One region of the Streptomyces sp. NPDC102490 genome, then DNA from elsewhere that is predicted to be linked to it. Evidence: riboswitches for the same ligand, from Rfam matches in the RefSeq annotation. Region 1 holds a riboswitch; each other region holds the start of a gene.

Evidence for each region. A riboswitch is a leader RNA that binds a small molecule or an ion and turns the genes downstream of it on or off. The one in region 1 is predicted to bind cobalamin.
Region 2: it holds a riboswitch for cobalamin, as region 1 does, so the genes downstream of both, ACIRGB_RS33325 (ABC transporter substrate-binding protein) here and ACIRGB_RS28360 (energy-coupling factor ABC transporter permease) in region 1, are expected to answer to the same signal.
Region 3: it holds a riboswitch for cobalamin, as region 1 does, so the genes downstream of both, ACIRGB_RS24680 (cobalamin biosynthesis protein) here and ACIRGB_RS28360 (energy-coupling factor ABC transporter permease) in region 1, are expected to answer to the same signal.
Region 4: it holds a riboswitch for cobalamin, as region 1 does, so the genes downstream of both, ACIRGB_RS01050 (ribonucleoside-diphosphate reductase subunit alpha) here and ACIRGB_RS28360 (energy-coupling factor ABC transporter permease) in region 1, are expected to answer to the same signal.

The regions. Positions count from the first base shown of each region.
Region 1 covers NZ_JBIWJU010000013.1:88,242-95,873, reverse strand. The annotation lists gene ACIRGB_RS28375 (ATP-binding cassette domain-containing protein) at 1-158, opposite strand, end outside; gene cbiQ (cobalt ECF transporter T component CbiQ) at 155-904, opposite strand; gene ACIRGB_RS28365 (energy-coupling factor ABC transporter substrate-binding protein) at 905-1,261, opposite strand; gene ACIRGB_RS28360 (energy-coupling factor ABC transporter permease) at 1,258-1,956, opposite strand; cobalamin riboswitch at 1,986-2,172, opposite strand; gene ACIRGB_RS28355 (MerR family transcriptional regulator) at 2,243-2,836, opposite strand; gene ACIRGB_RS28350 (potassium channel family protein) at 2,918-3,502, opposite strand; gene ACIRGB_RS28345 (chloride channel protein) at 3,499-4,869, opposite strand; gene ACIRGB_RS28340 (hypothetical protein) at 5,400-5,864, shown strand; gene ACIRGB_RS28335 (FAD-binding and (Fe-S)-binding domain-containing protein) at 5,928-7,632, opposite strand, start outside.
Region 2 covers NZ_JBIWJU010000018.1:34,957-42,588, forward strand. The annotation lists gene abc-f (ribosomal protection-like ABC-F family protein) at 1-509, shown strand, start outside; gene ACIRGB_RS33310 (flavodoxin family protein) at 589-1,044, shown strand; gene ACIRGB_RS33315 (ABC transporter ATP-binding protein) at 1,081-1,854, opposite strand; gene ACIRGB_RS33320 (FecCD family ABC transporter permease) at 1,851-2,912, opposite strand; gene ACIRGB_RS33325 (ABC transporter substrate-binding protein) at 2,909-3,985, opposite strand; cobalamin riboswitch at 4,049-4,235, opposite strand; gene ACIRGB_RS33330 (fasciclin domain-containing protein) at 4,230-4,973, opposite strand; gene ACIRGB_RS33335 (M56 family metallopeptidase) at 5,304-6,236, opposite strand; gene ACIRGB_RS33340 (BlaI/MecI/CopY family transcriptional regulator) at 6,243-6,629, opposite strand; gene ACIRGB_RS33345 (TerD family protein) at 6,801-7,376, shown strand; partial or broken gene ACIRGB_RS33350 (cellulose-binding protein) at 7,457-7,632, opposite strand, start outside.
Region 3 covers NZ_JBIWJU010000010.1:335,077-342,708, reverse strand. The annotation lists gene ACIRGB_RS24705 (hypothetical protein) at 1-715, opposite strand, end outside; gene ACIRGB_RS24700 (alpha/beta hydrolase family protein) at 921-2,048, opposite strand; gene ACIRGB_RS24695 (class II aldolase/adducin family protein) at 2,163-2,849, opposite strand; gene pitH (low-affinity phosphate transporter PitH) at 3,074-4,333, shown strand; gene ACIRGB_RS24685 (hypothetical protein) at 4,368-4,589, shown strand; cobalamin riboswitch at 4,761-4,906, shown strand; gene ACIRGB_RS24680 (cobalamin biosynthesis protein) at 5,012-5,977, shown strand; gene ACIRGB_RS24675 (cobyric acid synthase) at 5,974-7,482, shown strand; gene cobN (cobaltochelatase subunit CobN) at 7,479-7,632, shown strand, end outside.
Region 4 covers NZ_JBIWJU010000001.1:226,633-234,264, forward strand. The annotation lists gene mctP (monocarboxylate uptake permease MctP) at 1-1,299, shown strand, start outside; gene ACIRGB_RS01045 (GNAT family N-acetyltransferase) at 1,371-1,877, shown strand; cobalamin riboswitch at 1,939-2,100, shown strand; gene ACIRGB_RS01050 (ribonucleoside-diphosphate reductase subunit alpha) at 2,222-4,600, shown strand; gene ACIRGB_RS01055 (ribonucleotide-diphosphate reductase subunit beta) at 4,600-5,613, shown strand; gene ACIRGB_RS01060 (GlxA family transcriptional regulator) at 5,873-6,841, shown strand; gene ACIRGB_RS01065 (cytochrome P450) at 6,857-7,632, opposite strand, start outside.

The DNA.
Region 1 (7,632 bases):
GTCTTGCCGCTGCCGTTGCGGCCGAGCAGCGCCAGCGCACGCCCCTCGCGCACCGCGAAGTCCAGGCCCACCAGCACGTCCGGGCCCTCCTCGTACCCGAACGACGCGCCCCGCAGGGCGACCAGGGCCGGTTGTGCTGACCGCGCCGGTCCGTTCACGACAGGGGTCCTTCCAGTACGAGGGTGAGGCAGGCCAGCGCCGCCAGCAGGGCGACGCTCGCCGCCGTGAACGGCACCGAGACCCGGGCCTCGGGCACCAGCACGCGCAGGGTGCCGTCGTAACCGCGCCCGGCGAGCCCCGACTGGAGCCGCGCCGCCCGGTCGAAGGCCCGCACGAACGCGGTGGCGCCCAGCCCGCCGAGCGAACGCCAGGCCGCCGTCCGGGTGGTGTGCCCGAGCCGCGCGGCCTGCGCCTCCCGGATACGCCGTACGGCGTCCAGCAGCAGGAAACTCATCCGGTACGTCACCAGCGCCACGTCCACGACCGGCGCGGGCACCCCGGCCCGCACCAGGCGCGGCAGCAGGTCGGACATCGGCGTGGTGAACGCGAACAGCAGCACCCCGAGCGAGGCCGCCGAGGTGCGCAGCAGCAGCTCACCCGCGCGCACCGCACCGCCGTCGGCCGCCGACAGGAACCCGTCCGGGCCGCCGACCTGCACCAGCAGCGGCAGCGCCCCCGTCACGCAGAAGCCCAGCGGCACCCGGTACGCCCGCCACAGCCGGCGCCCGGGCACCCCCGCCGGGCCGAGCAGCACCGTGAGCGCCGCCACCAGCACCAGGGCCGCACCCGGCCAGGGCGGCAGCGAGATCGCGAGCACGGTCAGCCCGAGACCGAGCACCGCCTTGTCCACGGGATGGCGGCGCCGCCAGCGACTGGCGTGCGCCGCCGCGTCGATCGGCAGCACTCAGTCCCCTTCGGGGGTGTCTCGCGGTACCGCCGCGGCCCCGGAAGCCGCCGACGCCCGCTCCTCGCCCTGCCGCCGGCCCCGGCGCAGCCCGAAGTAGTACGCCAGCACGCCCGCGCCGAGCGCGGCCTGGAGGGCGAACAGCGCCGACTCGACCTCCCCGGACGGCGGTTCGTACAGCGGGGAGAACCACGGCTCGTAGTCCGGTTCGATCTCGGTGATCGCCGTCTCGGCCTCCGCGTCGGCCCCGGTGAACGGCTCCTTCTTGTGGTCGCCGAGCCCCAGCACCAGCGGCAGCACCGCCAGCGCGGCCACGGCGAGCAGTAGCAGGGCGTTGATCTTCGCGTTGCGGCTCATCGGGCCGCCACCTCCTGCTTCCGCTCGCCGGAACGGGTCAGCAGCACGCCCAGCCGGGTCAGTTCGCCCTCGCTGGACTGCACGAGCAGCCGCATCACGATCACCGTGAGCAGGCCCTCGCTCACCGCCAGCGGGATCTGGGTCACGGCGAAGATGGACCCGAACTTGCCGAGCGCGCCCAGGAACCCGCTGCTCGGGTCCGGAAAGGCCAGCGCCAGCTGCACGCTGGTGACGCAGTACGTGGACAGGTCGGCGACGAACGCCCCGAAGAACACGGTGACCATCAGCGGCACGTCGAAGCGGCGCAGCAGCCGGTAGACGCCGTACCCGGCCCAGGGGCCCACGATCGCCATCGAGAAGACGTTGGCGCCCAGCGTGGTCAGCCCGCCGTGGGCGAGCAGCAGCGCCTGGAAGAGCAGGGTGATGGTGCCCAGGACCGCCATGATCGGCGGCCGGAACAGGATCGCGCCCAGGCCGGTGCCGGTGGGGTGCGAGCAGCTTCCGGTGACGGACGGCAGTTTCAGGGCCGACAGGACGAACGTGAAGGCTCCGGAGGCGCCGAGGAGCAACGTGCTCTCCGGGTGCTCCCTGACCTCACGGGTGAGTGACCGGACTCCGTGGACGACGAACGGCGCGGACGCGACACCCCAGGCGATCGCGTGCGCCGGTGGCAGAAAGCCCTCGGCTATGTGCATGGCTCAGCAGACCCTCTCCAGCACCTCGTGGATGGACGACGCGCCTTGGCCGGTCTCCTGGCTTACGGGTACCACCGCCCGTGCTCCGCCTTCCCGGATCGCAAGCGATCCAGTGGCTGCCCGCGAGGGCCGGAGCCGGACTTCCCGATTCACAGTGGCGAGGGCCGCACCGGCATCACACCGGATTTCCCGTTCACCAAGGCGTGGCGACAGTAGTGCTCCCACGGGGGCGGGCACAAGCGGGCCTCGGGCCCGGCGGGCACCCCGCCGGACCGCCGAACAGGCCTCAGGGCTGCGCGAACGCCCGGCGCCGCCGGTCCGTCAGCTGCCGCCGCTCGTCCTCGTCCATCGTGGCGAAGATCTCCGCGCGCCTGTGGTGCAGGGCACGCAGCTCCTCCTCGCCGAGCGACTCGGCCCAGCGGCGCCGCGCGTCGCTCATGCGGGCCACCTCTTCCGGCGTCAGGGGACGCTCCATGGCCGTCATCTCCTCGATCACCTCCAGATAGGCCTCGGCCGAGCCGTCCACCGCGGTGTCCAGCGCGCCCAGCACACCGAGCAGCCGGGCCCGCAGCTCCGCGGTCCGCCGCAGCCGTTCCTCGACGACGTCGAGCTGCCGCCGGATCAGCTCCGCCGGGTCGTGGTCCGGCTCGGCGTCCAGCACCGCGCGGATCTCGGCCAGCGGGAGCCCGAAGCTGCGCAGCGCGAGTACGCGGTGCAGGCGCCGGACGTCGTCGGCGTCGTAGCAGCGGTGGCCGCCCTCGCTGCGGGCGGACGGGGTGAGCAGGCCGAGCCGGTCGTAGTAGCGCAGGGCGCGGATGCTCAGCCCGGTCTCCCGCGCGAGTTCGCCGATGCGCCGGGTGCCGTCGGTCGCGTGTGTCATGGGGCTCCTCCACGAGTGTGCGACCGAGGCTAGAAGGTGACGCCGCGGCAGCTTCAAGCCCTCGGCCGGGCCGCGCCGCCGTCAGTGGGACCGGCCGCCCCGTTCGGGCCGGCGGACCACCATGCTCCGCATGCGGGTGGTCAGCGCGGTGGCGGCGGCGGTGAGGAAGACGAAGCTGTATGTGATCTGGAGGATGGTCACCACTCGCGCCGCCTGGCCCCGCGGGGTGATGTCCCCGTACCCGACGGTGGCGAGCGTCACGACGGTGAAGTACAGGGCGTCGATCCGGGTGTGCAGTCCGCTGAACTCGCCCGGCGACTTGGCCAGGGCGTAGTACGTGGCCGAGAAGACGTGCACGGACAGGACGATCAGCAGCGAGATGACCACCCCGGGCCGGCTGTCGGGGTGGTCGAGGAGGACGTGCCGGATCTGCCGCAGCAGCAGTACGGCCACGACGGTCAGCAGCAGGGCGAACAGCACCCAGCTCAGCACCGGCCGCCGCGGGCCCAGGTGGTCGAGGGGGAGCAGGAAGTAGGCCACGACCACGGCGGCCGCGATCCCGACCCGTACGAGCCAGGGCCGGAAGGTGTCCCAGCCGGTACGGGGGTGCGGGCGCGGGCTGGGGCTCGGGTTACGGCCCGGGGGTGAGGTCCGGCGGTCCCTCATCCCGCCGCTCCCGTCGTCGGCGCCCCGCTCGGCGCTCCGCCGGACGCCTGGCCGGCCTCCGGCTCCGTCCGCCGCACCAGCTGGGCGACGATGAACGCGACGACCGACGCCATGACGATGAGCGGTGTCTGGTCGTGGGCGTCCCGGCCCATCAGCAGCACCGTCAGGACCGAGGCGGCCAGCGGCAGTCCCGTCACCGCGGCCGCCGCGGCGGCGATGCCGAGGGCGAGGGCCGGGGTCGCGCCGAAGCCGGGCAGCCCGGAGCAGGCCAGCGCCGTCGCCGCGCCCAGCAGAACCGACGGGAAGATCGGGCCGCCGCGCAGCGCGCCCAGCGCGATGCCCCAGGCCAGCCCCTTGCACACGACCAGCGCGACCAGCGCCCCCACGGACCAGGCGTGCGGGTGCGCGGCGAGCTGGGCGAGGGCGGCCTGGCCGGACAGCGCCGCCTCGGCCGGGGAGCGGCCGGTGATCAGCGCGTACGCGGAGACGCAGACGCCGACCGCGGTGGCGCACACGACGGTGCGGGCGGCCGTGCGGTGCCGCGTCCAGGTGACGGTGCGGCGGCCCAGCTCACGGCCCAGCGTGACCAGTACGGCGATCAGGGCGGCGGTGGGCAGGCCCCACAGGAAGTCGCCCGCGTCCGGACCGGCCTGGGGCGGCAGGTCGGGCAGGGCCAGCGCGCCGATCTCGAGGCCCGTCCACTGACCGAAGCCGGTGAAGACCAGGGCACCCGCCGCGCTGGCCAGCAGACAGGGCAGCAGCAGCGCGACCAGCCGGGTGCCGGCCAGTCCCGCCCCCTCGATGAGCAGGACCGCCGCCGCCACCGGACCGCCGAGGATGGTGGAGATCGCGGCGGTGGAGCCGGCCGTGGCGAGGATCGCGCTCGCCCGCTGGTCGCCGCCCGCGCCCGCCCGCCGCACCGCCAGCAGGGCGAGCCCGCTGCCGACGGCCATGAGCGGGGCCTCGGGACCCAGCACCACGCCGAGCGGCAGTGTGGCCAGCGCGGCCAGCACCGCGCCGGGCAGCGCGCGGGGGCCGACGGGTGCCCCGCCCAGGCCGTTCACCGGGAGGTGGCCGCCGCCGCCCGGCATCCGGGTCACGATCGGCGCCAGGATCAGCCCGGCAAGCAGCAGCGCGGGCAGTGGCCACCACCAGGGCGGGGTGTCGTAACCGGCCGCCTTCGGCAGCGAGGTCCACACCCAGTGCTGCATCTCGTGCTGGAGCCCGACGAAGAAGAAGCAGGCCAGCGCGATGGGCACGCCCAGCAGCACGCAGAGCACCAGCAGCCGCCGGTAACCCGGACTGAGCAGCGTCTGCCGCAGCGACTGCTCCGCCCGCCCCGCAGCGGCGCCCACCGACGCGGTCACGAAACCCGCCCGAGCGGCCCGCCCCGCGGCAGCGTGCCCCGCCAGGACAGCGGCTCCTTCCAACACAGCACGCCAAGCCGGAACCCCGGGCTCCGCCGGGACAGCGGGTCCCGCCGGGAGTTCGGGCTCCGCCGGGACAGCGGGTCCTGCCGGGGCAGTGGGTCCCGCTGGGTCAGTGGGCTCCGCCGGGACAGCGGGTCCCGCCGGGACTTCGGGCTGCGCCGGGGCAGCTGGTCCCGCTGGGGGAGTGGGCTCCGCCGGGACAGCGGGTCCCGTCCGGGCAGCGGCCGACTCGTCACACGACCTCCTTTTTTCGCCCCGCGTTCCGTCGGTCGCCGGGGGGCGCGGGTGTCCTCAGTCAACGTGAGGCGGCGGGCGCCCGCATGTGCGCGCCCGGTGCGCGATTCACCCGTACGGCGGGCCCGCGTGGCCGGGGGGCCCGGCTGCGCGCAGGCTCTGAACGACCTGTCGGTGCCGTCGGCGCCGGTGGGCAGCTGCCCCGTACGGGGGACACAGAAAGGACTCCGCTCATGAGCCAGCACGCCGAACCCACTCCCGGCCGGCCGTCCCGCGGCGGCGACGCCTCCTGGGCCCAGCGCTCGGGCGACCGCACCAGCGGCTGGGTGACCGGCGGTGTCGTCTTCGCGGGCGTACTGCTGCTGCTGAACGGCGCGCTCGCCGTCCTCCAGGGCATCGCGGCCATCGCCGAGGACGACGTGTACGCCCGTATCGGCACCTACGTCTACGAGATGAGCCTGACCGGCTGGGGGGTCGTCCACGTCATCCTGGGCGCCCTCGTGTTCGTCACCGGGTTCGGACTGCTCAAGGACATGGCGTGGGCGCGGGTGGCGGGCATCGTCCTCGCCTCGCTGAGCCTGATCGCCCAGTTCCTGTTCCTGCCGTACTCGCCCGTCTGGTCCGTGATCATGATGGCGATCGACGTGTTCGTGATCTGGGCCCTGGCCAGCCGCCAGGACAACCCGTCCCGAGCCTAGACCCCACGCCCACGACGGACGGTCGCCCCGCGCCCGCGGGGTGACCGTCCGTCGTGTCCGGGCTCAGCGGCGGCGCAGGCTCCGGGCCAGTGCCGTCGCCGCCGCCGCGGTGCCCACGGCGGCCGCCGCCGTGCCCGCGAGGGCCAGGGCGCGGGCCCGGGGACCGGGAGCGGCCGGACGGGCGCCCGGCGCGGTGCCGTACGCGCTGCCCGGCGTCCCGGAAGCGGCCCCGGTGCCCGGCAGGGCCGAGGCCAGCAGTTCCGCCAGGTGCACGCCCTCGTGGCCGCCGCTGTCGAACTCGTGGATCTGGGTGCGGCAGCTGAAGCCGTCCGCGAGGACGACGGTCGACTCGTCCTCCTCCCGCAGCCGCGGCAACAGCACCCGCTCCGCGCACGCCTCGCTGACGTCCAGGTGACCGCGTTCGAAGCCGAAGTTGCCGGCCAGCCCGCAGCAGCCGGAGTCCAGGCGCTCCGCGTCCACCCCGGCGCGGCGCAGCAGTTCCTGGTCGGCCTCCCAGCCGAGCACCGCGTGCTGGTGGCAGTGCACCTGGGCCAGCGCCCGCGCGGACCGGTCCGGGACTCGCGGTGGCCGGTACCCGGGGGAGTGCTCGGTGAGCAGCTCCGACAGCGTCACCGTCTGCTCGGCCAGCCGCCGCACGTCCTGGTCGCCGGGGAACAGCTCCCCCGCGTCGGCCCGGAACACGGCCGTGCAGCTCGGCTCCAGCGCCACGACCAGGCCGCCCGCCCGCACATGGCCGGCCAGGCCGCGCACCGTGCGGCCGAGGACCTTCTGCGCCGTGCCGAGCTGTCCGGTGGAGATCCAGGTCAGCCCGCAGCACAGCGGCTCGTGCGGCAGCTCCACCCGCCACCCGGCGTGTTCCAGGACCCGTACCGCCGCCCGTCCGATGTGCGGGTGGAAGTGGTTGGTGAAGGTGTCCGGCCACAGCAGCACCGACCCGCGGTGCCCGTCGCCCTCCGGCTCGTGGTCCGCGAACCACTGCTCGAAGGTCCGCTCCGCGAACAGCGGCACCTCCCGGTCCGCCACCCCCGCCACCAGCACCGCCGCCTTCGACAGCAGCGGGGCGTGGGTGAGCGCGTTGACGACCGGCCCCAGCCGGGTGCGGCCCACCACCCGGGCGAGCGCCGGCAGCCAGCCCATCGACCAGTCCGAGCGCGGCCTGCGCCACGGCCGGCCCTCGTAGTGGTGGGACAGGAACTCCGCCTTGTACGTGGCCATGTCCACGTCCGCCGGACAGTCCTTCTTGCAGCCCTTGCAGGCCAGGCACAGATCGAGGGCGTCCTTGACCGCCTCCGAACGCCAGCCGTCCCGGATCGCGCCGTCCCCGTGCCCGTCCAGCATCTCGAACAACAGCCGGGCCCGGCCCCGCGTCGAATGCTCCTCCTCGCGGGTCACCTGGTACGACGGGCACATCACCGTGCCGTCGCTGGTGTGCTGCCGGCACTTGCCCACCCCGACGCAGCGGTTGGCCGCCTGCGCGAACGAACCCCCGTCGTGCGGGAACCGGAAGCGCAGGTCGCGGGGCTCGAACGGGGCCCAGTCACCGCCCAGCCGGAGATTCTCGTCCAGCCCGTACGGAGCGACGACCTTCCCCGGGTTCATCCGGTTGAGCGGGTCGAAGACCGCCTTCAGCCGCCCGAACGCCTCGACCAGCCGGTCCCCGAACATCCGGGACAGCAACTCGCCCCGGCTCTGCCCGTCCCCGTGCTCGCCGGACAGCGAGCCCTCGAACTCGACGACGAGGTCGGCC
Region 2 (7,632 bases), on a different contig from region 1:
CCAACGGCGCGGGCAAGAGCACGCTGCTACGGCTGCTCAACGGCGACCTGGAGCCGGAGGGCGGCGACCTCAGGCGTGCCGACGGGCGCGTCGCGTACCTCTCTCAGCGGCTCGACCTGCTGGACGAGGAGCGCACCGTCGCCGAGAACTTCGCCGCCTACGCCCCGCAGCGTCCGGAGGCGGAGCGGATGAACCTCCTCGCGCGCTTCCTCTTCCGGGGTGCCCGCGCGCATCTGCCCGTCGGCCTGCTCTCCGGCGGCGAGCGGCTGCGGGCCACGCTGGCCTGCGTCCTGTGCGCGGAACCGGCCCCGCACCTGCTGCTCCTGGACGAGCCGACGAACAACCTCGACCTGGTCGGTGTGGGCCAGCTGGAGAGCGCCCTGAACTCCTACCGGGGTGCGTTCGTGGTCGTCAGTCACGACCGGCGGTTCCTGCGCGAGATCGGCGTCGGCCGCTGGCTGCGGCTGGCGGACGGCGAGCTGACGGAGACGGGGGCGGCCGAGGAGTAGGGCGCCGGCCGGGGACGGACCTCCCGGGTGCCGTGGGGTCCGTTTGCGGTCGGCGGGTGCCGCGCGGCAGGCTGCCGGTGTGGCCACTTTGCTGATCGTGCATCACACGCCGTCGCCGAACTGCCGGGCGATGCTGGAGTCCGTCGTGTCCGGGGCGACCGCGCCCGAGATCGAAGGGGTACGGGTGGTCCGGCGGGCGGCCCTGGCGGCCACGGCCGTCGATGTGCTGGAGGCGGACGGCTTCCTTCTCGGAACCCCGGCCAACCTGGGCTACATGTCGGGTGCGCTCAAGCACTTCTTCGACCAGGTCTACTACCCCTGCCTGGACGAGACGCGGGGCCGTCCCTTCGGTTACTACGTGCACGGGGGCAGCGACACCACGGGCGCGGTGCGCGGCATCGAGTCGGTCACGACCGGCCTCGGCTGGCAGCGCGCGGCGCCCGCGGTGAACGTGACGGGTGAGCCCGGCAAGGCCGACCTGGAGGCCTGCTGGGAGCTGGGGGCCACGCTCGCCGCCGGTCTGATGGACGACTGAGCCCGGCCCGCCCCCGGTGGGTGCTCGCCCCGGCTCCTAGCGCGGCAGTGTGCCCAGGAAACGCACGTGCGGGCGGCCTGCCGGGCCGGCGCGGGTGATCTCGGCGTCGACCCGGTAGACCTTCGCGACCAGGTCCGTCGTCAGGACCTCGGCCGGTTCGCCGCGGGCCACGACCCGTCCCTCCGAGAGGACGACGAGGTGGTCGCAGTACATCGCGGCGAGGTTGAGGTCGTGCAGGGCGACCACGCTGGTGACGGGGAGGGCGGCGACGAGGGCCAGCACGTCCAGCTGGTGCTGGATGTCGAGGTGGTTGGTCGGTTCGTCGAGCAGGAGTTCACGCGGCTCCTGGGCGAGGGCGCGAGCGATCTGGACGCGCTGGCGTTCGCCGCCGGAGAGGGTGTGCCAGAGGCGGTCGGCCTGGCCCGTCAGGCCGGTGCGGTCCAGGGCGTCCGCGACCGCCTCCTCGTCGGCCGCCGACGCCGGTGTCCAGGCGCGGCGGTGCGGGATGCGGCCGAGCCGGACGACGTCCCGGACCGTCAGTTCCACCTGGGTGTCCGTCTGCTGCTCCACCACGGCCACCCGCCGGGCGACGTCCCGGCGGCCCACCCGGTCCAGGGGGCGTCCGTCGAGGGTGACGCGGCCCGAGGTCGGGGCGAGTACGCCGGCGAGCAGCCGCAGCAGGGTGGACTTGCCGGAGCCGTTGGGGCCGAGCAGGCCCGTCATGGCGCCGTCGCGCGGGCTCAGGTCGACGCCGTCCAGGATCAGCCGGCCACCGGTGGTGCGGGAGACCCGCTCGGCGTTCAGGGTCACCGCGTCCTCCGGGTGCGGTACAGCACGAGCACGAAGGCCGGCACGCCGATCAGCGAGGTCACCACCCCCACCGGGACCTCCTGGGGTTCGAGGACGGTACGGGCCAGGGTGTCGACCCACACCAGGAACACGGCACCGGCGAGCGCGCAGACCGGCAGCAGCCGGGCGTGTCCGGGGCCGGTGAGCGCCCGTACGGCGTGCGGCAGCACCAGCCCGACGAAGCCGATCGCGCCGGCCGAGGCGACCAGGGCGGCGGTGAGCAGGGCGGTGGCACACAGCAGGACCAGCCGGGTGCGGGCCACGTGGACGCCGAGCGCGGCCGCCGCGTCCTGGCCGAAGGCGAAGGCGTCCAGCGTCCTGGCGTGACCGAGGCACACGGCCAGGACCAGCGCCAGGACGGCGGTGCCGGTCCACACGTCGCTCCAGCCCGCGCCGCCGAGCGAACCGAGCAGCCAGAACAGCACACCGCGGGTGGTCTCGGCGCCGGCGGCGGTCATGACCACGAAGGAGGTGAGCGCCGAGAACAGCTGCATCGCCGCCACGCCCGCGAGCACCACCCGGTCCGTGGTGCCGCCGAGGCTGTGGCTGAGCAGCATCACCAGCGCGAAGGAGCAGACCGCGCCGATGAACGCCCCGCCGGAGACGGAGAGCGCGCCACCGCCCACACCGAGCACGACGACCAGGACGGCGCCGGTCGAGGCGCCGGAGGAGACGCCGAGGACGAAGGGGTCGGCGAGCGGGTTGCGCAGCAGGGACTGGAGCACGGCCCCGCACACGGCGAGTCCCGCTCCGCACACCGCGGCGAGCAGGGTACGGGGCAGTCGCAGGTCCCAGACGATGCCGGCGCGGAGCGGGGACACGTCCCCGGCGGCGGTGCCGGCGCCGAGGTGGGCGGCGATCACGGACCACACGTCGGCGACGCCGATGTCCGCCGGTCCGATGGTGACGGCGACGGCCACGGAGACGCACAGGGCGACGGTCCCGGCCGCCGCCCACACGAGGGCGCCGCGCGGCGCGCGTATGCCGGAGACGGGCGCGGTCCGGCTCGCGGACGTCACTGGGCGAGCCCGAACGCGCGCAGGGCCGCCGCCACCTGTTCCACGCCCTCGACGGTACGGATGGTGGGGTTCATGGCCTGCCCGCTGAGCAGCACGTAGCGTTTCTCGCGGACGGCGGTCATGTTCCCGGTCACGGGGTTGGACTCCAGGAACTCGATCTTCTTCGCCGCCGTCTCGGCCGTCTGCGACTTACGCGTGAGGTCGCCGAGGACCAGGACGTCGGGGTCCCGGTCCGCGACGGTCTCCCAGCCGGTCTGCGGCCACTCCTCGTGGGTGTCGTCCATGGCGTTCTCGGCGCCGAGCGCGCGGGTGATGACGCCGGGGGCGCCGCAGCAGCCCGCCAGGTAGGGCGAGGTGGAGTTGGCGAACCAGTACATGAGGGTGACGCCGGAGGCGTCGATGCCGGATGTCGCCTTGTCGACCCTTGCCTTGAGGTCGGCGACGAGTTTCTCGCCGCGCTGCTCGACGTCGAAGAGGCGGGCCAGGTCGCGGACTTCGCCGTAGACGGTGTCCAGGGTGAGGGGCTCGTTCCGGACGCCGTCGCCGTCGCCGCTGTTGTCCTTGCCGGCGCAGTCGGACGGGGACAGGTAGGCGGGCACGCCGAGTTCCGTGAACCGTTCGCGGGTGGCGACACCGCCGGTGCCGAGGGTGGAGGCGAAGGAGGCGGCGACGAAGTCCGGTTCGGCGTCCAGGACCGTCTCGAAGGACGGTATGTCGTCGGCGAGCCGGGGGACGCCGGCGTTCGCCTTCTCCAGCCCCTTCATGACCGGGTCGGTCCAGGTCGCGGTGCCCACCAGGCGGTCGGCGAGGCCGAGCGAGAGCAGGATCTCCGTGGTGCCCTGGTTGAGGGAGACGGCCCGGCGCGGCGGCGCGTCGACCCGGACGTCGTGCCCGCAGTCGCGGACGGTGCGGGGGTAGCCGGCCGCGTCGGCCCGGGCGGCCGGGTCGTCGGTGCCCGTACCGGACCCGCAGCCGGAGGCCAGCAGGGCGCCGGACAGGAGCAGGACGGGACCGCGCAGAGCACGGCGGGACAGGCGGAGTCGTCGGGGGCCGACGGGGCGTGCTGCGGGCAAGGAAGGATCCTCTGGCGTCGAGGGCTCATGCGCGAAGCCCGTCCGTACGATGCGGCCCGCGCCGCACGCGGCACGGGTGCCAGCAGGTCTTCGGACTCGGGATCGACCGGACGGGACGCCTTCCCGGACGGCGTACGCCGCCCAGTGGCCCGTGTCCCGCCCGTCCCCCTCACCGCTGCGCGTCAGTTCCGGATTCGCACCGGATTCCCTGACCCACCAGGTGGGTTCGACTGGCCTGCGCAAGCTACCACAGGGCCATCGCCCCGCCGGGGGACGGGCCACTGCCAGACCCGCTCCCCCGGCCCCCGGCCCCGGGCCGCCACGCCCGTCCGCTCTTCGGCATGAGGACGGTGTCGATGATGTAGACGTTGGCATTGGCGGTCTTCACGTTGCCGCAGACGACCTTGGCGGAGTCGTCGACCTTGTAGGACTCGTCCGAGCCCGAGGTGGTCAGCTTGGACTTCTGGAGCGTCTCGAAGGAGCCGTTCTCCAGGTCCGCGGGCGCGAGCTTCTGGCCGACGACGTGGTAGGTCAGGATGCCGGTGAGCGTCTCCTTGTCGTTCAGGACCTTGTCCAGGTCGGCCTTCGGGATCTTGGCGAAGGCGTCGTTGGTCGGCGCGAACACGGTGATGTTCTCGGCGTTGTTGAGCGTGTCGACCAGGTCTGCCTTCTTCACCGCCGAGACCAGCGTGGACAGGGCCGGGTTGTTCGAGGCGGCCGTGGCGACCGGGTCCTTGGCCATGCCGTCGAACGAACCGGCGCCCTCCTTCGGCACCGTGGAGCAGGCCGGGCCGAACGGCTCGTCGGAGTCCGCCATGCCGTCGGAGGTGCCGGCCGACTGGTCGTCGCCCGCCGCGGGGGCCGAGGAGGCGGCCTGGGCGGAGTCCGAGGAGCCGCTGTCGCCGTCGTCGGAACAGGCGGCCAGGGACAGGGGCAGGACGGCGGCCGCGACGACGGCGACGGCGGAGCGGCGGATACGGGCGTTCATGGAGAATCTCCCAGAAAACGGGCAGCACGAAGGCTGCGTCGGTACGGAGGGGTGGTGCGGAGTCGTGGTGCGCAGTGCTGATACGGAGCTGAAGTGGTGTGCGGCGGGCCGCCGAGTACGCGGCGCCGTTACGTGCCGGTCGGCCGACCCGGGTCCGGGGTCGGCCGCCGGTTCGCTGTCGGCGTGGGTCTCGGTTCTTCCCTCACACGGGGAATCCGGAGCGGGCCCCGTTCCGGATTGGTCGCCCACCCGATCGAGTGAGAAAGGTGCGGCGGCGCCGCTGTGACCTGCGAGATTCCTCGAAAGCGCCCGTCAGGGAGTGAGAACAGGTCAGAACGGCGTCGCGGCCCGCAGGATGAGGAACATCGTGACGGCGGCGTTCGCGGACGACATCGCCGAGACGGCGGTTCCGGCGGCCGCGGCCCACGCCGCCAGGCCCACCGACGTGAACACCGGGGGCCAGGTGCGGACGGCGGGAGCGGGCCCCAGCAACGCCGCCACCCGGCGGGGCACCGGGCCGGGCGCCGCGAGGCCGGCGAGGGTGGCGACGGGGGTGCCGCGGGAGACGAGGGCCGCCTTGCCGATCGCGGTCGCCACCGCGCGGCGGTCACCGACCGCCCGCGCGGCCGCCTCGTCCGCCCACCGCTCCGCCGTGTAGGACACGGCCGTCCGCAGGGGGCGCAGGAACGGGTTGGCCAGCGCGGCGAGCCGGACGGTGAGCAGGAAGCGGTGGTGCCGGGCGGCGAGGTGGGCACGCTCATGGGCGAACAGGGCGCGCCGCTCGCCCGGTTCGAGGCAGTCGAGCAGGGCCGTACTCACCACCACGCGGTCCCGGCGTCCACCCGGCAGCGCGTACGCGTAGGGCACGTCGTCCGGCAGTACGGCCACCCCGGTGCCCGGCAGCCCGGCCAGCGCGCGGTGGGCGCGGCGGCGCACCCTGCCGTGCCGCCACAGGGCCCGCGCCGAGGCCGCGACCACCGCGCAGAGCGCGGGAATGGCCGCCTTGCCGACGATCTCGTCGAAGGGCACCGCCGCCCGCACCTCGGGGTCCGACCAGCCGTCGGGGAGCGGGTTGCCGGGCAGCTGAGCGGTGCCGACCACCATCACCAGGGCCAGGCACACGGTGCTGCACAGGGCCATCACGGCGGCGACGGCGGTGAGCAGCCTGGTCGCGGTCCGCGGGTGCAGGTGCTGCTCGGCGAGCCTGGCGACGGGCCACGCCGTCAGCGGCAGGACCAGGGGCAGGAAGACGAAGACCCCCATGCGGTGTCAGCCGTCCTCCGCGGCGCGCGCGTGCCCGAGCAGGTCGCGCAGCAGCCGCTCGTCGTCGGGGTCGAGGCCCGTGACGAAGCTGGCCAGCACCGCTTCCCGGTCGCTCTCGGCGTCCAGCACCTTGCGCATCTTCCGCGCGGCCAGGCCCGCCTGGTCCGAGGCGGGCGTCCAGGCGAAGGACCGGCCCGCACGCTCGCGGCTGACGGCACCCTTCTCGAGCAGCCGGGTCAGGATCGTGATCACCGTGGTGTAGGCGAGGTCGCCGCCGAGCCGTTCCTGCACCCAGCCGGCCGTCGCGGGCCCGTCCGCCTCGCGCAGCGCGGACAGCACCAGCGCTTCCAGCTCACCCTGGCCCCGCCGCCGCGGACGCCGGTCATCCGTCACGGCCCGCCTCCTTCCGCCGCCGATCGTCTACCGGAGCGACATCGTATAGAAGGCTTACTTCTACAGTGATGTAGATTGTCGGCAGGCGTAAGAACAGGCAAGACAGGCAAGACAGCAAGACACACGGGACGCGGAACGCGGAACGCGGCGCACACGACGAAGGAGAACGCAGTGGGAGTTTCCCTGGCCAAGGGCGGCAACGTCTCGCTCAGCAAGGAGGCACCCGGCCTGACCGCCGTGCTGGTCGGTCTGGGCTGGGACGTGCGCACCACGACCGGCACCGACTACGACCTCGACGCCTCCGCGCTGCTCCTGGACGCGTCGGGCAAGGTGCTCTCGGACGGGCACTTCGTCTTCTACAACAACCTCACCAGCCCGGACGGCTCGGTCGAGCACACCGGCGACAACCTCACCGGCGAGGGCGAGGGCGACGACGAGGCGGTCAAGGTGAACCTCGCCGCGGTCCCGGCCGAGGTGGACCGGATCGTCTTCCCGGTGTCCATCCACGACGCGGAGAACCGCGGCCAGAGCTTCGGCCAGGTCCGCAACGCCTTCATCCGGGTGGTCAACCAGGCGAACAACCAGGAACTCGCCCGCTACGACCTGTCCGAGGACGCCTCGACCGAGACCGCGATGGTCTTCGGCGAGCTGTACCGGCACGGCGCCGAGTGGAAGTTCCGGGCGGTCGGCCAGGGCTACGCCTCGGGCCTCGCGGGCATCGCCGCGGACTTCGGCGTCAACGTCTGACCGGTCACCCCGGCCGACGGTACGACCGGCGTCCCCGCCGGGCGCGGTGCGCCCGGCGGGGGTGGGGGGCGGGAGTGGCGCATGGGGTCCTCGTCGGCCATGGCCGGGTTCTGGAAGTCGTCGCCCCAGCGGTCCCAGCAGCCGTAGTTGCGGGAGGCGGGGTCGACGACCGAGCCGTGGGCGACGGCGGTACCTCTCCAGGGGATCAGGGTGAGCAGGACCGCGGTCAGGGTGCCGAGGGGTGACGTGTCCGATG
Region 3 (7,632 bases), on a different contig from region 1:
GGAGGGGGGCGAGCGGGGTGTCGGTGGCCGGGGCCGGGTCCGGCTCGGAGCCCGGGGTGCCGGGTTCGAGCCGGGGGCCGTAGGGCACCTCGCAGCGTTCGGTGCGCAGTTCGGTGACGCGCTGCTCCAGCAGGTCCAGGAGCTGGGCCACCGGGACGGGTCCGGCGGACAGCTGGAGGAAGGAGAGCAGCTGGGGCATCGCGGAGACGACCTCGGCCACCGCGGCGGGTTCCTGCCCGGCGGGCTCGGGGTGGGCGAGTGACCAGGCGTCGAAGAGGGCGACCCAGCCGCGCAGCACGGCGCTGTCGTCGCGGTTCCAGGCGCGCAGCCGCCAGCCGGGGCGGGCCGTGCCGCCCTGCACCTCGACCAGTCCGGCGAGGCGGGCGGTGTCCCAGTCGGCGCGGACCTTGGCCACGGGCAGGCCCAGTTCGCGCGCCGCGTGCTCGGCGGTGGCGTCGGACAGGGTGGCTTTGCCGTCGGCGGTCGCGCTGCCGCGGCCGGGGCCGAGTGCGGAGTCGGCCCAGCGGGCGACGCGGGCCGCGTCGGCAAGACCGGAGCGTGCCATTCCGGCCAGCTCCGAGCGGGCGGGGGTGCCTTCCGGGGGACGCGGCGCGGGGCGGCGTGGACGCCGCTGATTCATCGCTGGGGGGGCGGCGGCCAGGGGTCGCGGGCGGACGAGTCGGAGCCTGGAGTCGCGCGGGATACGGGACGTCACGGGTGCAGTCTTCCGGTTGACGGTCCGAAAACCCAAACGGAATGCCCCGGGGGCCTCCTGGAACGGTGGTCGCGGAGCCCGGGCGCGCTGTTCGGGCACCGGATCAGGACAGTGGTACGGCGTTGAACGGAACCGGTTCGCCGCGCCCGCGGGCGGGTGCCGCGGGGCGGGCGACGGGGGCACGGGAGGGGTTCGTGGGAGGGGATCACACCAGTGGGGTCATGAAGCGGCGGAGGGTCTCCTCGTAGTCCGCGGGGTCGGCGTTCCACATGGCGCCGTGCGGGGCGTCCCGGACGGCGTGGAGGGCGACCAGACGCGGGTGGGTGTCGGCGAGGCGGCGGGACAGGCGCCAGGGGGCCACCGCGTCGCCGGGGCCGTGGAAGATCAGGGTGGGGACGGCCGGGCGGTACAGACCGGCGGTGCCGGCGTCCCGGTCGGCGTGCAGCCCGGCGCGGCCCTGCGCGGCGCGGACGGCGAGCGGCAGGAGCGCGCCGGGGGTGCGGCGGGCGGCGGCCAGGGCGCGCAGGGTGGTCTCCCAGCTGAGCACCGGGGAGTCCAGCACGAGCCCCGCGATGCGCTCGCGCACGCCGGAGAGCGCGGCGGTGCGCAGGGCCATGGTGGCGCCGGTGGACCAGCCGAGCAGGACGACCTGGCGGGCGCCGTGGTCGAGGGCGTAGCGGACGGCGGCGTCCACGTCGCGCCACTCGGTCTCGCCGAAGTGGTGCAGGCCGTCGGGCGAGGGCGGTGCCCCGACGTCGCCGCGGTAGGCGAGGGCGAGCACCGGCACGTTCCGGCGGTGCAGGGGGGCGATCACGTTCAGGGCGTGTTCGCGGGTGGCGGCCAGGCCGTGCACGGCGATGACCCAGGTCGGGCGGGCCCCGGGCAGGAACCAGGCCGGGAGCGGACCGAGTTCCCCCGGGACCTCGACGTCGGCGTACTCGAGGTCGAGGGCCGTGCCCGGGTTCCCGACGTACAGGTTGGGGGTGAACCACGCCCGGTCACCCGTTTCGAAGGTGCCGTGCGTGACGCGTTCGAGGCGGCGTACGACGGTGTCGGCGCCGTGTTCGACGGTGCCGAGGACCGGTCCCACGACCGCGTGGGAGCCGTCACCGGCGAGCCCGTACCGGCCGGGGCGCAGCGCGGCCAGGTCCCGGGTGAGGGTGATCTGCCCGGCGGCGGTGCCGTGCACGGTGAGCCGGGGCTCGGTCGGCAGGGGCCGGCCGGGGGGCGCCTTGAGCGCCGCGTCGCTGGCGAGCCGGCCGACGGCGACGCTCGCCGCTCCGGTCGCCAGAGCTGCGGTGACGGCGGCTGCCGTTGCGGTGACAGTGCGCATGGGGCCAGTCTCCTGGTGGAGTCCTCGGGCGGCCAGTGGACGGGTGACAGGGGGTGACGAGGTGCTCGTGTCCCGTAGCCGGTACCCCGGGAACCGCCCGGCACGCACCCCGCGTCAGCTTCGCTGCCCGTAGCCCCGCAGGCGCTCCGTCACCTCCGCCAGCTGGGCCGCGGTCAGCAGGGACGGTGCGCGGCCCGGCACCGAGGCGGCGGTCAGCCACAGGCGGCACATCCACTCGAGCTGGGCGGTGCGGTCGTAGGCCTGGTCGAGGGAGCTGCCGTAGGTGACCGTGCCGTGGTTGCGGAGCAGGCAGCCGGTGCGGTCGGTGAGGGCGTCGAGCATGGCGCGGGCGAGTTCGTCGGTGCCGTAGGCCGCGTAGGGGGCGACCCGGACGGGGCCGCCGAGCGCGGCGGTCATGTAGTGCACCGGCGGGAGTTCGTCGACGAGCAGGGAGACCGCCGTCGCGTGCACGGCGTGGGTGTGGACGACGGCCCGGGCGCCGGGGTCGGCGCGGTACACGGCGAGGTGCATGGGCAGTTCGCTGGTGGGGACCAGCGTGCCGCGCACCTGGCGTCCGTCCAGGCCGACGCCGGTCACGTCGTCCGGGGTCAGCCGGTCGTAGGGCACGCCCGACGGGGTGACCAGGACCGTGTCGCCGACGCGCACCGAGACGTTGCCGGAGGTACCGACGACCAGCCCTTCCGCCACCGTCCGCCGGGCCGTCGCGACGAGGTCCGCCCAGGCCGCTTCCTCGGCCGTCCTTCGGTCCGCTTCTGCGCCCTCGGCCCGCGACTGTGTCACAGTCACCGTCTCCTCCCCGGCGCCCGCGCGCCCCTCACGTCCCGCCGCCGAGCGGCCTCGCGGTGATCCTGCCAGCAACGTCTCCGGAGAGCATCGGAGCGGGCACGCAGAGGGAGGCTTCGACCCCGTTTCCGGTCACCGTGACGCCCTGCCCAGTTCATCTTCCGTTCACCCTGGTTACCTACGTTCGTCGCGCCAACGACCTCGAACGATTGCCTGGGTAAATGGAAAGCTTCTCGCTGATCCTCGCGATTGTGGTGGTAACCGCACTCGCGTTTGATTTCACGAACGGTTTCCACGACACCGCGAACGCGATGGCCACCACCATTTCGACCGGTGCGCTCAAGCCCAAGGTGGCGGTGGCGATGTCCGCCGTCCTCAACCTTGTAGGCGCCTTCCTCTCCGTGGAGGTCGCCAACACGATCTCCAAGGGTCTCGTCGACGAGACCGGCATCCGTCCCGAGGTCATCTTCGCCGCACTGGTCGGCGCGATCCTCTGGAACCTCCTGACCTGGCTGGTCGGGCTCCCGTCCAGTTCCTCGCACGCCCTGATGGGCGGCCTGATCGGTGCCGCCGTCGCCTCGGCCGGTATCGGCGCGGTCAACGGCGACGTGCTCGTCACCAAGGTGCTCCTCCCCGCGATCGCCGCCCCGATCGTGGCCGGCCTCGCGGCGCTGCTCGCCTCCCGGATGACGTACGCGCTGGGCCGCAAGGCCGACGGCAGGGCCGCCGCGAAGGGCTACCGGGCCGGCCAGATCGCCTCCGCCGGTCTGGTCTCGCTGGCCCACGGCACCAACGACGCCCAGAAGACCATGGGCATCATCACCCTCGCCCTGATCGCCGGCGGCTCGCTCGCCCCCGACTCCGACCCGCCCGTGTGGGTCATCCTGAGCGCGGGTCTGGCCATCGCCCTCGGCACCTACCTGGGCGGCTGGCGCATCATCCGCACCATGGGCACGGGCCTGACCGACCTCCAGCCGCAGCAGGGCTTCGCCGCCCAGACCAGTGCCGCCACGGTCATCCTGGCCTCCTCCCACCTCGGCTTCTCCCTGTCCACCACGCACTCGGTCTCCGGTGCGGTGATGGGCGCGGGCCTCGGCCGCAAGGGCGGCGTGGTCCGCTGGTCCACGGCCACCCGGATGTTCATCGCCTGGGGCCTGACGCTGCCGGCCGCGGCCCTGGTCGCCGCGCTCGCCGAGTGGGTCTGCCGCCTCGGCGACTGGGGCACGGCCCTCGTCGCGGTGTTCCTGGTCGCGTCCAGCTTCGCGATCTGGCGGGTCTCCCGCCGTGAGGTCGTCGACCACACCAACGTCGTCGACGGCGACGCGGCCGGCGCCCGGGAGCCCGAGCCGGCCGGCGTGGTCACCACGGCGATGGCCGCCGTGTCGCCGCCCCCGACGGGCGTGACCGAGGACCTGGCGGCCACCGTCCCGGCCGCCGCCCCTTCCGACCCCAAGGCCCCGTCGGCCGCCACCCCCGTCTGAACCCGCAGCCCGGGTACGAAGGAAGCGAACCTCCATGAGCATCGACTGGGCAGCCCTCGGCTCCGTCTTCGGCGTCAGCCTCGTGGTCACGGTGGCCCTGGTGGGCCTGTTCACCCTCGGCATCGTCGGCCTCTCCCGCCAGGAGCGGGCCGCCGCCCAGGGCGGCTCCGCGACCCTCGCGGTCACCGGCGCCTACGCCTGCTTCGCGGCCTGCACGGCGGCGGTGGCGTACGGGATCTATCTGATCGTCGCCTGACCGCCGGTCGGCCACCGCTCGATTACCGCCCGGTCCACGGGCACACGCGCCGGGGCGGGGCGCGGAACGGACTCGAACCGTTCCGCGCCCCGCCCTTTCGCGTGCCGGCGCACACCACTCGTGTGTGGGCCTTCGCACACTCCCCCGTCGCAGGTCAACGCCAGGTTGACGGGTGTTCGCGGGCCGTGGTGGACTTCCGGGGCCATCTACGGCGGCAGGAGAGGAAGCCCGGTGCGAATCCGGCGCGGTCCCGCCACTGTGACCGGGGAACAGGAATCCCCGGGAGCCAGGAACTCTCACCGCCGGACTCTTCGAACCAGGGCGTGGACACCCTGAGTGAGGACATGACGCGATGCCCGGCTGCCGCCCCCGCACGACGCCCCGTACCAGGTGTCTCCCCGACCGTGTGACCGGCTGAGCCCGTGCGTGCCGGACGCGTCTTCGCGTACGGCGCCGCCGCCGGCCTCCTCGGCGACCTCCTCCTCGGCGACCCGCGCCGCGGACACCCGGTCGCCGCGTTCGGCCGTGCCGCGGGCGCCGTGGAACGGGTGCTGTGGCGGGACCACCGGGGTTGGGGCGCCCTGCACACCGCCGTGTGCGCCGGTGGCGCCGTCGCCCTCGGGCTGGCCGCCTCCCGTGCCGTACACCGCTCCCCCGCCGCCTCCGTCGCGCTGACCGGCGCGGCCACCTGGGCCGTGGTCGGCGGCACCTCGCTGGCCCGCGAGGCGAACGCCATCGGCCGGGCCCTGGCGGCCGGGGACGTCGAGGCGGCCCGGGCGCGGCTGCCGCACCTGTGCGGGCGGGACCCGCGGGCGCTGGACACCGACGGCCTCGCCCGGGCGGTCGTGGAGTCCGTCGCCGAGAACACCTCGGACGCCGTCGTGGGCGCCCTGGTGTGGGGCGCCGTGGCGGGGGTGCCGGGGCTGCTCGGCTTCCGGGCCGTCAACACGCTGGACGCCATGGTCGGCCACAAGTCGCCCCGGTACCGCCGCTACGGCTGGGCCTCGGCCCGCCTGGACGACCTCGCGGGCTGGCCGGGCGCCCGGCTGACCGCCGTCCTGGCCACCGTGTCCGGCGGTGATCCGCGGGGCGCGGTGCGGGCCTGGCGCGCGGACGCCGCACGGCACCCGAGCCCCAACGCGGGGCCCGTGGAGGCCGCGTTCGCGGGTGCCCTGGGCGTGCGGCTGGGCGGGACGCTCTCCTACGGCGGGCGGGTCGAGCACCGGCCCGTCCTCAACGGCGCCGCGGGACGCCCGGTACGGGCCGGTTCCGGCGACATCGACCGGGCGATACGGCTGTCCCGGCGCGTGAGCTGGCTGGCGCTGGGCGTGTGCGCGGGCGCACGGCTGGCCGCGCGCGGCATCGTCAGGAAGGGACGTACGTCATGAACGGTGGTCTGCTCGTCGCCGGTACCACCTCCGACGCCGGCAAGAGCGTCGTCACCGCCGGGATCTGCCGCTGGCTGGTGCGGCAGGGCGTGAAGGTGGCGCCGTTCAAGGCGCAGAACATGTCGCTGAACTCCTTCGTGACCCGCGAGGGCGCGGAGATCGGGCGGGCGCAGGCCATGCAGGCCCAGGCCTGCCGGGTGGAGCCGACCGCGCACATGAACCCGGTGCTGCTCAAGCCCGGCGGGGAGCGCAGCAGCCAGGTCGTGCTGCTCGGCAGGCCGGTCGGCGAGATGAGCGCCCGCGGCTACCACGGCGGGCGCCAGGAGCGGCTGCTCGGCACGGTGCTCGACTCGCTCGCCGAACTCCGCGCCACGTACGACGCGGTGATCTGCGAGGGCGCGGGCAGCCCGGCCGAGATCAACCTGCGCCGCACCGACATCGTGAACATGGGGATCGCCCGGGGCGCCGGACTCCCGGTCCTGGTCGTCGGCGACATCGACCGCGGGGGCGTCTTCGCCTCCTTCTTCGGCACGGTGGCGCTGCTGGCACCCGAGGACCAGGCGCTGGTCGCCGGGTTCCTCGTCAACAAGTTCCGCGGCGACGTGTCGCTGCTGGAGCCGGGCCTCGACATGCTGCACGGCCTCACCGGGCGGCGGACGTACGGCGTGCTGCCCTTCCGGCACGGGCTCGGCATCGACGAGGAGGACGGACTGCGGGTCTCGCTGCGCGGGACCGTGCGGGAGTCGGCCGTCGCGCCGCCGGTCGGCGAGGACGTGCTGCGGGTCGCCGTCTGCGCGGTGCCGCTGATGTCCAACTTCACGGACGTGGACGCGCTGGCCGCCGAGCCGGGTGTCGTGGTGCGGTTCGTGGACCGGCCGGAGGAACTGGCCGACGCCGACCTGGTGGTCGTGCCGGGGACGCGCGGAACGGTGCGGGCGCTTCAGTGGCTGCGGGAGCGGGGGCTCGCGGACGCGATCGTCCGCAGGGTCGCCGAACAACGGCCCGTGCTCGGCGTCTGCGGCGGGTTCCAGCTCCTCGGGGAGCACATCGAGGACGAGGTCGAGTCCCGCGCCGGGCACGTGGACGGGCTCGGGCTGCTGCCCGTGCGGGTGCGGTTCGCCCGCGAGAAGACCCTCACCCGGCCGGTGGGCGAGGCCCTCGGCGAGCGGGTCGAGGGGTACGAGATCCACCACGGGGTCGCCGAAGTGACGGGCGGGGAGCCCTTCTTGGACGGCTGCCGGGTCGGACAGACCTGGGGCACCCACTGGCACGGTTCGCTGGAGTCGGACGGCTTCCGGCGGGCGTTCCTGCGCGAGGTGGCCGCCGCCGCGGGCCGCCGCTTCGTACCGGCCCCCGACACCTCGTTCGCCGCGCTGCGCGAGGAGCAGCTCGACCGGCTCGGCGATCTGATCGAACACCACGCGGACACCGACGCGCTGTGGCGGCTCATCGAGTCCGGCGCGCCGCAAGGACTGCCCTTCATTCCACCGGGAGCGCCCGCATGAGCACAGTGTTGTTGTTGTCGACCGCCGACACGGACCTGCTGGCGGCCCGCGCGTCGGACGCCGCCTACCGGATCGGCAACCCGACCCGGGTCGACGTCCGGGAGGAACTGCCGGGCCTGGTCGAGGGCGCGGACCTCGCCGTGGTGCGCC
Region 4 (7,632 bases), on a different contig from region 1:
TCGGTCTCGCACAAGCACGGCTACGTGACGACCTCGGACTTCGTGCGCGGCCGGTTCGGCTCCAAGGGCCTGTCGCTGGCGGTGGCCGTCACCGGCATCCTGGCGACCATGCCGTACATCGCGCTCCAGCTGGTCGGCATCCAGGCCGTCCTCGACGTGATGGGCGTCGGCGGCGGCGAGGACACCAACTGGTTCGTCAAGGACCTGCCGCTGCTGATCGCCTTCGGCGTGCTGGCCGCGTACACCTACTCGTCGGGACTGCGCGCCCCCGCGCTGATCGCGTTCGTGAAGGACACGCTGATCTACATCGTCATCGCGGTGGCGATCATCTACATCCCGATCAAGCTGGGCGGGTTCGACGACATCTTCGCGTCGGCGAGCGACAAGTTCACCGAGGCGGGCAAGGGCGGAGTGGTACCGGACGCGGGGGGCCAGTGGACGTACGCGACCCTGGCGCTCGGTTCGGCCCTCGCGCTGTTCATGTACCCGCACTCGATCACCGCCACGCTGTCCTCGCGCAGCCGTGAGGTGATCCGCCGCAACACCACGATCCTGCCGCTGTACTCGCTGATGCTGGGCCTGCTCGCGCTGCTCGGCTTCATGGCGATCGCGGCCGGGGTCAAGGTGGAGAACGGCCAGCTGGCGATCCCGCAGCTGTTCGAGAACATGTTCCCGGACTGGTTCGCGGGCGTGGCCTTCGCGGCGATCGGCATCGGCGCCCTGGTCCCGGCGGCGATCATGTCGATCGCGGCCGCGAACCTGTTCACCCGCAACATCTACAAGGACTTCATCAAGCCCGACGCCACCCCGGCACAGGAGACGAAGGTCTCCAAGCTGGTGTCGCTGCTGGTGAAGGTGGGCGCGCTGATCTTCGTCCTGGGCATGGACAAGACCGTCGCGATCAACTTCCAGCTGCTGGGCGGCATCTGGATCCTGCAGACCTTCCCGGCCCTGGTCGGCGGCCTGTTCACCCGCTGGTTCCACCGCTGGGCGCTGCTCGGCGGCTGGGCGGTCGGCATGGTCTACGGCACGGTCGCCGCCTACGGTGTCGCCTCGCCGACGCAGAAGCACTTCGGCGGCTCCTCCGACGAGATCCCCGGCATCGGCGAGATCGGCTACATCGGTCTCACCGCCTTCGTGCTGAACGTCCTGGTCACCGTGGTCCTGACCTTCGTCCTGAGGGCGGTCAAGGCGCCCGACGGCGTCGACGAGACCAAGCCGAGCGACTACACGGCGGACGCCGGCGACCCCGGCGTCCAGGTGGAACTGCCGCCGGCCACGGCGGGCAGCTCGCACTAGCGGCGCTCCTCAGCGGGCCGTCGGAGAAATCCGGCGGCCCGTTGTCGTACCCGTCGGGCACACTCGGCGTCATGGACTTCGTGATCCGACAGGCGACGGCCGAGGAGTACGACACCCTCGGCGAGATCACCGCGCAGGCCTACCTGCGCGACGGCCTCCTCGACTTCGGGGAGAGCGACTCCTACCTGGACGAGCTGCGCGACGTGGCCAAGCGGGCGGCGGCCGCCGAGGTGCTGGTCGCCGCGGCGGAGGGGCGGGTGCTCGGCGGCGTGACCTTCGTGCCGTCCGGCGGCCCCATGGCGGACATCGCGCGCCCCGGCGAGGCCGAGATACGCATGCTCGCCGTCGCCCGCGAGGCACGCGGCCGCGGGGCCGGCGAGGCCCTGGTGCGGGCCTGCCTCGACCGCGCCCGGTCCGTGCCGGGCTGCGCGAGCATCGTGCTGTCGACCCAGCGCACCATGCACACCGCCCACCGCCTCTACGAACGCCTCGGCTTCGTCCGCACCCCCGCCCGCGACTGGAACCCTGTGCCGGAGCTGGACGACATCATGCTGCTCACCTACGAACTGGCGCTCTGACACCGGCCCGAGACGACGTACTGACACGCCGTCCGGACACAACATCTGGGGGTGCCGGCGGAGCCCGGCACAAGATGTATGCTCGTGCTCGCTGTCGCCGCAGGGGAATCCGGTGCGAATCCGGAACTGTCCCGCAACGGTGTACTTGCGTGCATCCGTACGTCTTCGCACGTGCGCGCACGCCTGTCCAGTCCGAGGACCTGCCGACAGTGCGCCCGGCCGCCTTGGCCCGGGTGCCATGACGTCCGGGCCTCGTGGAGTGGGCCGGTGGACGCGACGCCGTGCGCGCTCGTGAGCCCCCCTGCCCTCCGCCAGGCCCCGTGCCGAGCGAGGGAGTGCTCCACGTGACCATCGCGCCAGCCGATCCGGCTTCAGCGACCCCGGTGACGGCGACCGGGGAACCCGACGGACCCGGTGCCGCCCTGCTGCGGACCCTGACCGGGCTGACCGCCGACCTCCGGGGCGCCGACCCCGGCCGGGTGGCCGCCGCCGCGCTGCGGGGCCGGTCCGCCCGCGCCGACGAGGCCGAGCTGCGCGAGCTGGCCACGGAGGCGGCCGCCGGTCTGATCTCCGAGGACCCGGTCTACTCCCGGCTGGCCGCCCGGCTGCTGACCATCGGCATCCGCGCCGAGGCCGCCTCCCAGGGCGTCGCCACCTTCACCGACTCCATCGCCACCGGCCACCGCGAGGGCCTGATCGCCGACCGCACCGCCGCCTTCGTCCGGCTGCACGCGGCCCGCCTCGACGCGCTGGTCGATCCGGACGCCGACGACCGCTTCGGCTACTTCGGGCTGCGCACCCTGTACAGCCGCTACCTGCTCCGTCACCCGCTCACCCGCAAGGCCGTCGAGACGCCCCAGCACTTCCTGCTGCGGGTCGCCGCCGGACTCGCCGAGGACGACACCCCGCGGGCCGTGGACGAGGTCGCCGCCCTGTACGGCCTGATGAGCCGCCTGGACTACCTGCCCTCCTCCCCCACCCTCTTCAACTCCGGCACCCGGCACGCCCAGATGTCGTCCTGCTACCTCCTGGACTCCCCCAAGGACGAGCTGGACTCCCTCTACGACCGCCTCCACCAGGTCGCCCGCCTGTCCAAGCACGCCGGCGGCATCGGCATCGCCTACTCCCGCGTCCGCGCCCGGGGTTCGCTGATCCGCGGCACCAACGGGCACTCCAACGGCATCGTCCCGTTCCTGAAGACGCTGGATGCCTCGGTCGCCGCCGTGAACCAGGGCGGCCGGCGCAAGGGTGCCGCCGCGGTCTACCTGGAGACCTGGCACGCGGACGTCGAGGAGTTCCTGGAGCTGCGGGACAACACCGGCGAGGACGCCCGCCGCACGCACAACCTGAACCTCGCGCACTGGGTGCCGGACGAGTTCATGCGCCGGGTGGACGCCGACGGGACCTGGTCGCTGTTCTCCCCCGCCGACGTGCCGGAGCTGACCGACCTGTGGGGCGAGGAGTTCGACGCGGCCTACCGCAAGGCGGAGCAGGCGGGGCTCGCCCGCAAGACGCTGCCCGCCCGTGAGCTGTACGGCCGCATGATGCGCACCCTCGCGCAGACCGGCAACGGCTGGATGACCTTCAAGGACACCGCCAACCGCACCGCGAACCAGACCGCGACCCCCGGCCACGTCGTCCACTCCTCCAATCTCTGCACGGAGATCCTGGAGGTCACCGACGACGGGGAGACGGCGGTCTGCAACCTGGGCTCGGTCAACCTCGGCGCCTTCGCCGACCCCGCGAGCGGCGACCTGGACTGGGAGCGCCTCGACGCCACCGTCCGCACCGCCGTCACCTTCCTGGACCGGGTCGTCGACATCAACTTCTACCCGACCGAGCAGGCGGCCCGCTCCAACGCCCGCTGGCGCCCGGTCGGTCTCGGCGCGATGGGCCTCCAGGACGTCTTCTTCCAGCTCCGCCTGCCCTTCGACTCCCCCGAGGCGAAGGCCCTGTCCACCCGCATCGCCGAGCGGATCATGCTCGCCGCGTACGAGACCTCCGCCGACCTCGCCGAGCGCGGCGGCCCGGCCCCGGCCTGGGAGAAGACCCGTACGGCCCAGGGGGTGCTGCACCCGGACCACTACGACGTGACGCCCGCCTGGCCGGAGCGCTGGGCCGCGCTGCGGGAGCGCATGGCCACGACTGGGCTGCGCAACTCCCTGCTCCTGGCCATCGCGCCGACCGCGACCATCGCCTCCATCGCCGGTGTCTACGAGTGCATCGAGCCGCAGGTGTCCAACCTCTTCAAGCGCGAGACGCTGTCCGGCGAGTTCCTCCAGGTCAACTCCTACCTGGTGGACGACCTCAAGCGGCTCGGCGTGTGGGACGCGCGCACCCGTGAGGCGCTGCGCGAGGCGAACGGCTCGGTGCAGGGCTTCTCCTGGATCCCCGAGGACGTGCGCGCGCTGTACCGCACGGCGTGGGAGATCCCGCAGCGCGGCCTGATCGACATGGCCGCCGCCCGCACCCCGTACCTCGACCAGGCCCAGTCGCTGAACCTGTTCCTGGAGACGCCGACCATCGGGAAGCTCTCCTCGATGTACGCGTACGCCTGGAAGCAGGGCCTGAAGACCACGTACTACCTGCGCTCGCGCCCCGCGACCCGGATCGCCCGCGCCGCCGCCCGAGCCACCACCCCCGTCCCCGTGCAGGCCGGCCCGGACCCCGAAGCGGTCGCCTGCTCCCTGGAGAACCCCGAGTCCTGCGAGGCCTGTCAGTGATGAACGAGAACACCAAGAACCTGCTCGACCCGGGCTTCGAGCTGACCCTGCGCCCCATGCGGTACCCGGACTTCTACGAGCGCTACCGGGACGCCATCAAGAACACCTGGCACGTGGAGGAGGTCGACCTCCACTCGGACGTCGCCGACCTCGCCCGGCTCAGCCCCATGGAGCAGCACCTGATCGGCCGCCTCGTGGCCTTCTTCGCCACCGGTGACTCGATCGTCGCGAACAACCTGGTGCTGACCCTCTACAAGCACATCAACTCCCCCGAGGCGCGGCTGTACCTGTCCCGCCAGCTCTTCGAGGAGGCCGTCCACGTCCAGTTCTATCTGACGCTCCTCGACACCTACCTGCCCGACCCGGAGGACCGCGTCGCCGCCTTCGCGGCCGTGGAGAACATCCCGTCCATCCGGGAGAAGGCCGAGTTCTGCTTCCGCTGGATGGACTCGGTCGAGTCGATCGACCGCCTGGAGACCAAGGCCGACCGCCGCCGCTTCCTGCTGAACCTGATCTGCTTCGCCGCGTGCATCGAGGGCCTGTTCTTCTACGGCGCCTTCGCCTACGTCTACTGGTTCCGCAGCCGGGGTCTGCTGCACGGCCTCGCCACCGGCACCAACTGGGTGTTCCGGGACGAGACCATGCACATGTCCTTCGCGTTCGACGTCGTCGACACGGTGCGCAAGGAGGAGCCGGAGCTGTTCGACGACGAGCTTGGGCAAGAGGTCACCGACATGCTGCGGGAGGCCGTCGAGGCCGAGCTGCAGTTCGCGCGCGACCTGTGCGGTGACGGCCTCCCGGGCATGAACACCGACTCGATGCGGCAGTACCTGGAGTGCGTGGCCGACCAGCGCCTGACGCGCCTCGGCTTCGCCCCGGTGTACGGCTCCGAGAACCCCTTCTCCTTCATGGAGCTGCAAGGGGTTCAGGAGTTGACCAACTTCTTCGAGCGGCGTCCCTCGGCGTACCAGGTGGCGGTGGAGGGCACCGTCGACCTGTCCGAGGACTTCTGACTCCTCTGCGTCTCCTTTCCCCGGCCCCTCGCCTCCTGGGCCTCCCTGATCTGGCGGTCGATGCGCCGGTCGCGCACGATGCCGATCACCGAGGGGAGGATCATGAGGACGAGGAGTCCGAAGGTCGCGAGCATTCCGACGAGGCCTTCTATCTGGTTTCCGGTCATGACACCACTGTCGCGCCGGATACTCCTTACCGTCAGTGGCAGGACTGCCGTAAGACCTCGATTTCCTGCCACTGTCGAGGCACACTGGCGGCATGTTGCGCAACGTGGCCGCCGTCCTGCTCGACGGTGCACACCCCTTCGAACTCGGCGTGATCTGCGAGGTCTTCGGCATCGACCGGAGCGACGAGGGCCTGCCGGGGTACGACTTCGCGGTGGTCTCGGCGGAGGGCCCCACGCTGGGCACCCACGTCGGCGGGCTGACCGTCTCCACGCCGTACGGTCTGGAGCGGCTGGAGGAGGCCGACCTGATCGCGGTGCCGGCGGGCAGCGACTTCGTCCGCCGGGAGTACCCGCCCGAGCTGCTGGACGCCCTGCGCAGAGCGACGGACCGGGGCACACGCGTACTGAGCGTGTGCTCCGGCGCCTTCGTGCTGGGCGCCGCCGGTCTGCTGGACGGGCGGCGGTGCGCGGTGCACTGGCACCACGCGGACGAGCTGTCCCGGCAGTACCCGCGGGCCGAGGTCGCGCCGGACGTGCTCTACGTCGACGAGGACCCGGTGATCACCTCCGCCGGGACCGCCGCCGGCATCGACGCCTGCCTGCACATCGTGCGCAAGGAGCAGGGGCCGGAGGTCGCCAACCGGATCGCCCGGCGCATGGTGGTGCCGCCGCACCGGGACGGCGGGCAGGCGCAGTACATCGAACGGCCGCTGCCGCGCTCCTCCTGCGACACCGTCGGCGAGGTGCTGGCCTGGATGGAACAGCACCTCGACGAGGAGGTCACGGTCGAGCAGCTGGCGGCCCGGGCGCACATGTCCCCGCGCACCTTCGCCCGCCGCTTCCAGCAGGAGACGGGGACGACCCCCTACCGCTGGGTGCTGCGCCAGCGCGTGCTGCTGGCCCAGCGGTTGCTGGAGGCGACGGACGAGACGATGGACTCGATCGCCTGGCGCGCCGGTTTCGGCACGGCGGCGGCCCTGAGGCACCAGTTCACCAGGGCCCTGGGCACCACCCCGCACGCCTACCGGCGCACCTTCCGGGGCCCGGAGGCCGCCGCCTGATCCGTCCCGGCCGTGTCACCGCGCCACGGGCCTGACCAGCAGGTCGTGCGGGCGCAGCGTGATGCCCACCCGGACCGCGTCGTTGGAGCCCGCCACCTGTTCGAAGCGGTACTTGGTGGCGAGCGCGGCCGTGATCAGCGTGAGCTGCGCCATCGAGAAGTGGTCGCTGGGGCACTTCCGCTTGCCCGCGCTGAAGGGCTTCATGGCGTATTTCGGCACGTTCTTCGCGCGTTCCGGGAGCCACCGGTCGGGGTCGAACTCCAGGTTGCCGTCGTACGACTTCGGATCGCGTTGGATTGCGTACGGACTGTAGATGATGTCCGCACCGGCCGGAATGCGATAGCCACCGAGTTCGCTCTCGACCACCGCGCGCCGCGTCAATACCCATACGGCGGGGCGCAAACGCATGGCCTCCACGATGACATTGCCGGTGTGCGTGAGACTGCGGACGTCCTCGAATGCCACGGGCCGCCCGCCGGTGACCGCTTCGACTTCGTCGCGTATGCGGTCGGCATGTTCCGGATGGTCGGCAAGTGCCTGGAGCAACCACATGATCGTGGACGCGATGGTTTCACTGCCGGGGGTGAGTATCGCGACCACCTGGTCGTGGATCTCCTGTTCCCCGATCGGGTCGCCATTGTCGTCCTTCGCCTCCAGCAATGCCGTGAGCAAATCGTCCGGCTTTTGACCGGATGCGCGGCGCTCGGCGATGATCTCGTCGACCAGCAGATGCAGATCGGCCAACGCGGAGTTGAATCGGCGGTTGGCCGGAAGCGGCAGCCGGTACAGCG